DNA from 2 places in the Achromobacter sp. RW408 genome. Region 2 is predicted to be linked to the other one. Evidence: riboswitches for the same ligand, from Rfam matches in the RefSeq annotation. Region 2 holds a riboswitch; the other holds the start of a gene.
The links. A riboswitch is a leader RNA that binds a small molecule or an ion and turns the genes downstream of it on or off. The one in region 2 is predicted to bind glycine.

Region 1: another riboswitch for glycine. It lies ahead of gcvT (glycine cleavage system aminomethyltransferase GcvT); the one in region 2 lies ahead of DK459_RS10290 (D-amino acid dehydrogenase).

Annotation. Positions count from the first base shown of each region.
Region 1 is NZ_QHHO01000047.1:489,418-492,618, forward strand. It holds gene gcvH (glycine cleavage system protein GcvH) at 1-249, opposite strand, end outside; gene gcvT (glycine cleavage system aminomethyltransferase GcvT) at 348-1,448, opposite strand; glycine riboswitch at 1,532-1,654, opposite strand; glycine riboswitch at 1,688-1,780, opposite strand; gene DK459_RS18385 (ZIP family metal transporter) at 1,850-2,743, opposite strand; gene DK459_RS18390 (superoxide dismutase) at 2,771-3,201, opposite strand, start outside.
Region 2 is NZ_QHHO01000046.1:64,227-67,427, forward strand. It holds gene DK459_RS10280 (3-hydroxybutyryl-CoA dehydrogenase) at 1-392, shown strand, start outside; gene ampC (class C beta-lactamase) at 420-1,616, opposite strand; glycine riboswitch at 1,784-1,874, shown strand; glycine riboswitch at 1,876-1,962, shown strand; gene DK459_RS10290 (D-amino acid dehydrogenase) at 2,007-3,201, shown strand, end outside.

The DNA.
Region 1 (3,201 bases), on a different contig from region 2:
CAGCTCGTCGTTGAACGCGACGATTTCGCCGGCCACGGGCGCGTAGATGTCGGAGGCGGCCTTGACCGACTCGACCACGCCGGCGGTCTCGCCCGCGTTCAGCTTGGCGCCGACCTTGACGTCGCCGACGAAGACCAGGTCACCCAGCTGGTCCTGGGCGGTATCGGTGATGCCGACGACGAACACGTCGCCTTCGGCTTTGACCCATTCATGGGACTCGGTGTACTTGCGATCGGTGGGCAGACTCATGAGGACTCCTGGGGGGATTCGGATAAGGAAATGGTGTTGCGCGCCTCGCGCCGGCGGCCGCGCCCCGCAGGGCCGGCCACCGGCGCGAAGCTTCGAGTTTACGAGTGTTCGACGGCTTTGCCGTTACGGACAAACGGCAGCTTGCAGACCAGGGCGGGCACCCACTTGCCGCGGATGTCGACCTCGACCGTGTCGCCCGCGACCACGCCTTGCGGCAGGCGGGCAAAGCCGATCGAAACGCCCAGCGTCGGCGACATGGTGCCGCTGGTGAGTTCGCCCACGCCGTTCTTGGTGCGCACCGCCATGTGGGCGCGCATCACGCCGCGTTCCTGCAGTTTCAGGCCGACGAAGGCGGCGGGCGTGGCGAACTGCTCCAGCGCGTCGCGGCCGATGAAGCGGCGCTCGGGGTTCTTCAGGGACACCGTCCAGGTCAGCGCGGCTTCGCCGGGCTGGGTCAGTTCGTCCATGTCCTGGCCATACAGGTTCATGCCGGCTTCCAGGCGCAGCGTGTCGCGCGCGCCCAGGCCCGCCGGACGCACGCCCTGGGCCGCCAGGTCGCGCCACAGTTGCACCGCCTCGGCCGCGGGCAGCACGATTTCGAAGCCGTCTTCGCCGGTGTAACCGGTGCGCGCCACCAGCGTGTCGTCACCGACGCGCGCGGCCACGAACGGGGTCAGCGGCTCGCTGGCGGCCTGCCAGGCCGGGCGCGCGGCCCAGACCTTGGCGCGGGCGTTGGGGCCCTGCACGGCGATCATGGCCAGGTCGCGGCGCGGCGTGATGGTGACGTCGAACTTGCCGGCCTGCTTGACGCGCTGCATCCAGGCCATGTCCTTGTCGGCCGTGCCGGCGTTGACCACCACGCGCCATTCGTCGAGCGCGAAGAAGTACACGATCAGGTCGTCGATGACGCCGCCCTGCGGGTTCAGCATGCAGGTGTAGAGCGCCTTGCCCGGTACGGTCAGCTTGGCGACGTCGTTGGCCACCAGGCGCTGCAGGAAGGCGTAGGCGTCGGGGCCCGTGACGTCGGCGTTGAGCATGTGCGAGACGTCGAACATGCCGGCGTCCTGGCGCACCGCGTGGTGCTCTTCCAGTTGCGAGCCGTAGGCCAGGGGCATATCCCAGCCGCCGAAATCGACCATGCGAGCGCCGGAGGCGATATGTTCTTCGGCCAGCGGGGTGCGTTTGAGGGGTGCGGACATGCGCGGGTACTCCGGAGCGGCAGCGGTGCCAGGGTTACGGAATGCCGCCGGCGGACGGGATGCGCCCACGCAACGGCTGAATCTTCCGCCCCTCTGTCCTTTTGCCTGAGAGTTGCCCCGCGTGACGGGTTTGCACCTTCGGCGCCTGGGCTGCTCGCTATGTCCCTGATTGGGCAGCGGCGCCAGGTCTCTCCAGAGTGCTGCTTTGCCGAGTCCGCGCGGTGAAAACCGGGACAGGGCAAGCATGCGCGGTATGGGATACCTGAGCGATTCCGGGCGAATTGCGCCTTCGGCGGCAGCCGCGAACGGCCGCTCTCTCCCGCAACATGCGTGACAGCGCCGAAAGCATACCGCGAAACGCGGTTCCGTTGTTGATCCGCGATCGCCGCCCGGGCGCCGCTTCAGCCCAGCGCGGTGTCCAGCAGCATCATCAGCACGAAGCCCAGCATCAGCCCGCAGGTGGCGTAGACCTCGTGCCCCTTGCGGTGCGATTCGGGAATGATTTCGTGGCTGATCACGAACAACATGGCGCCCGCGGCAAAGCCCAGGCCCCACGGCAGCAGCGCCGCCGACCAGCCCACCACGGCCGCGCCCAGCACCGCGCCCACCGGCTCGACCAGGCCGGACAGCATGCCCAGTGCCACCGCGAACGCGCGCTTGTAGCCCGCGGCGATCAACGCCACGGCCACCACCAGGCCTTCGGGGATGTCCTGGATGGCGATGCCGGTGGCCAGCGCCGTGCCGCGCACCGGATCGTTGCCGGCGTAGCCGACGCCGATGGCCAGGCCTTCGGGCAGGTTGTGCAGGGTGATGGCGAAGACGAACAGCCAGGTACGGCGCAGCCGGTGGGCCTCGATGCCTTCGCGGCCCTTGATGAAATGCTCGTGGGGCAGCAACCGGTCCATCAGCAACAGCGCCGCCGCCCCCAGCAGGATGGCGGCGCCCACCGTCAGGCCGGCGCCCCACGGCCCCGCGCCCTGCGCCTCGGCCGCCGCGATGCCCGGCGCCACCAGCGAGAAGGCGCTGGCGGCCAGCATCACGCCGGCGCCGAAGCCGAACATGCTGTCCTGCATCTTCTGCGGGATGGTGCGCGCGAACAGGATCGGCAGCGTGCCCGCCGCGGTGGCGCCCGCGGCGACCATGCCGCCCAGCAGGGCGTCGGCCACGTGCGGCGCGTGGTCGTTGAAATAGACCCACATCTGGTGCAGGCCCAGGCAGGCGACCAGCACCGCCAGCGTCCAGACACTGACGCTGGTGGCCGCGGGCCGGATGCGATGACGGCTGAAGGTATTCATGGACCGCTGCCCCCGCGCAATGCCGGCTCAGCCCACGGCGGCGGCGTAGCGGCGCGCCACCTCGGGCCAATCGATCACATTGTAGAAGGCGCCGATGTATTCCGGGCGGCGGTTCTGGTACTTGAGATAGTAGGCGTGTTCCCACACGTCCAGGCCCAGGATCGGCGTGTTGCCCTGCATCAGCGGGCTGTCCTGGTTGGCGCTGCTTTCCACCGCCAGCTTGCCGGCGGGCGTCACGCTGAGCCAGGCCCAGCCGCTGCCGAAGCGCGTCAGCGCCGCCTTGGTGAAGGCTTCGCGGAAGGCGGCGTGTCCGCCCAGTTCGGTGTCGATGGCGCGGGCCAGCGCGCCGTCGGGCTCGCCCCCGCCCCGTGGCGACATGACCGACCAGAACAGGCTGTGGTTGGCGTGGCCGCCGCCGTTGTTGCGCACCGCGCCACGGACGGCTTCGGGAAGTTGGT
Region 2 (3,201 bases):
AGGCGGCCCGCATGGTCGAGGAAGGCGTGGCCAGCGCCGAGGACATCGACACCGCCGTGCGGCTGGGCTTCGGCCTGCGCTTCTCGGTGCTGGGCCTGCTGGAGTTCATCGACTGGGGCGGCGGCGACATCCTCTACTACGCCTCGCGCTACCTGTCCGGCGCGCTCGATGCGCGCTTCGCGGCCCCGGCCATCATCGAACGCAACATGGAACAGGGGCGCAACGGCCTGCGCGAAGGGCAAGGCTTCTACGACTATGGCGGCATGGACGTCGAAGCGTACAAGCTGCGGCGGCTGGGCGAGTTGTGCGCGCGGCTGGAGATCATGGGGTTGCTGCCGAGGTTCGATGGCGCCAGGGCGGCCGGCCAGGCGCCCCCTGCGGCCCGATCCTGAAGGCCGCTGCGCGCCGGGCGGCGGCATTCACGGCGCCAGCGCCTCGAGCACCCGCAGCGCCAACCGCACCCGCGCCTCGTTGGGATAGTTGCGGTTGGCCAGGATCACGATGCCGAGCTTGCGCGACGGCACGAACGCCACGTAGGCGCCAAAGCCATTGGTGGCGCCGGTCTTGTTAACCCACACCGCCTGCTGCGGCGCCAGCGGCGGTTGCTGGGCCTTGACCGGCAGGGTCTCGAACGCGACCTGGGCGGAGTTGCCGCGCACCAGGTCGTCCACCGACACCGGGTAGCGATACTGTTCCCAGATCAGGTCCTGCGTCATCGCGCCCAACTGGTAATAGCCGGTGTGGGTCTCGGCGATGGCGCGCTGCAGCGTGGCGTCGACCGGCGCGGCGCCCAGGTTGATCTCGACGAAACGCAGCATGTCGCGGGCGCTGGACTTCACGCCGTAGGCCTCGTCGGCCAGCACGCCCGGGTTCAGGCGCACCGGCGCGTCCTGCTTGTCGTAGCCCTGGGCGTAGTCGGGCATCTTGCGCGGCGGCACTTCCAGCCAGGTGTCGCGCAGGCCCAGCTTGGGAAACAGCTGCTGCTCCATCGCCGCCACGTAGGACTCGCCCAGCGCGCGCGCCGCCACCACGCCCAGCATGCCGATGCTGGGGTTGGCATAGGTGCGCTTCGTGCCGGGCGCATACTGCGGAGTCCAGGCCTTGAGGTAGTCCATCAGTTGCGCCGTGTTCTGGACCGCGTCCGGCACCTGCAAGGGAAAGCCGCCGGCGGTGTGCGTGGCCAGGTTCACCAGCGTCAGCTTGGCGAATTCGCTGCCTTGCAGCTCGGGCACCCACTTGGCCGGACTGTCGGCCAGCGACAGGCGGCCCGTGGCCTGCGCGTAGGCGGCCAGCGTGACGGTGAAGGTCTTGCTGATCGAACCCAGTTCGAACAGGGTGTCGCTGGAAACGGCGCGGCGCGGCTGGCGCGAGGCGTCGCCATAGTTGAAGAAGCGCTGCTCGCCGTTGTGGCTGACGCCGATGGCCATGCCGTCGATGCCGTATTGGCGCATGACCTCGGCCACCGCGGCGTCGACGGCGGCGGTGGCGCGATCGGCCTTGGCGGGCGTGGATGCGGAGGCCGATGCCGTGGCTGCCTTGGCGGCGGGCGCTTGCGCAACGGCCGGGCTGGCCGAGGCGGTGCCGGCCAGGGCCAGCGCCAACGTCGTGGACAGCAGGGAAATACGGAACATTGCCGGAGCGCGCATGCGGGATCGTCCTTTCGTTTTCTGACCGGCGCGTGCCGCGCGGGTTGGCGCCCAGTGTAGAGCCTATCCGCCTCCTTCCTGGTATTAACCCTGAGTCCCGCTCGCGGCAGATTTTGGCTATTCTCACTGCGTCGATTCAAAACCCCGCAGAAGAGTCCCGTCCCCGTGGCGGGCGCCGACGGAGCAACCGCCCCGGAAACTCTCAGGCAACAGGACTGCGCGGTCTAGACAATCTGGAGAGAGGCGCCTGGCGCCCACCGAAGGGGAACCCGCGCCCTCGCGCCCGGGTGAAGCTCTCAGGTACAGAGACAGATGGGGTGCCGCGATCATCGGATCGTGGCCACGCCATCTGGAGCCATCATGCCCCGCATCGCCATCATCGGCGCCGGTATCACCGGCGTCACGTCCGCCTACGCCTTGAGCAAACTGGGCTACGACGTCACCGTCTACGACCGTCAGCGCTATCCCGCCATGGAGACGTCCTACGCCAACGGCGGCCAGTTGTCCGCCAGCAATGCCGAAGTCTGGAACAGCGCCGCCACCATCATGAAGGGCCTGCGCTGGCTCGGCCGCCACGACGCGCCGCTGCTGCTCAATCCGCGTCCGAGCTGGCACAAGTATTCATGGCTGGCCCAGTTCATGGGGCAGATCCGCAACTATCGCCAGAACACCATCGCCACCACGCGCATGGCGATCGAGGCGCGCCAGCACCTGTACGCCATGGCCGAGGAGGAAGGCATCGATTTCGACCTGGAGCGCCGCGGCATCCTGCACATCTACCACGATGCCGCCAGCTTCGAGACCGCGCGCCGCGCCAACGCGCTGCTGCGCGAAGGCGGGCTGGAGCGGCACGCCGTCACGCCGGAGGAAATCCGCGGCATCGAGCCGACGCTGCAAACGCCCTGCCACGGCGGCTTCTATACGCCGTCCGACGCCACCGGCGACATCCACAAGTTCACCAGCGGCCTGGCGCGGGCCTGCGCGCGCCGCGGCGTGCGCTTCGAACAGGATGCCGACATCCGCGCCATCAGCCGCGACGGCCTGCCCTACGTGCTGGACCTGGCGCGCGAAGACGGCAGGCGGCGCGAGCAGCACGAAACCGACGCCATCGTGGTCTGCGCCGGTGCCGCCAGTCGCCAGTTCGCGCGGCAATTGGGCGACAGGCTGAACATCTACCCGGTCAAGGGCTATTCGATCAGCGTGCACCTGGACGACGCCGCCAGCCAGGCCGCCGCGCCCAACGTGAGCCTGCTGGACGAGGCCGCCAAGATCGTCACCAGCCGCCTGGGCGACCGTTTCCGCGTGGCCGGCACGGCCGAGTTCAATGGCTTCAACCTGGACATCCGCGCCGAGCGCATCCAGCCGCTGGTGGACTGGACCCGCCGCCACTTTCCCGGCGTGCGCACGGCGCGCGTGGTGCCGTGGTGCGGGTTGCGGCCGATGATGCCCGACATGATGCCGCGCGTCGGCCCCGGCAAGCGGCCCGGCGTGTTCTACAACACCGGCCATGGGCACCTGGGCTGGACGCTGTCGGCGGCCACGGCGCAGATGCTGG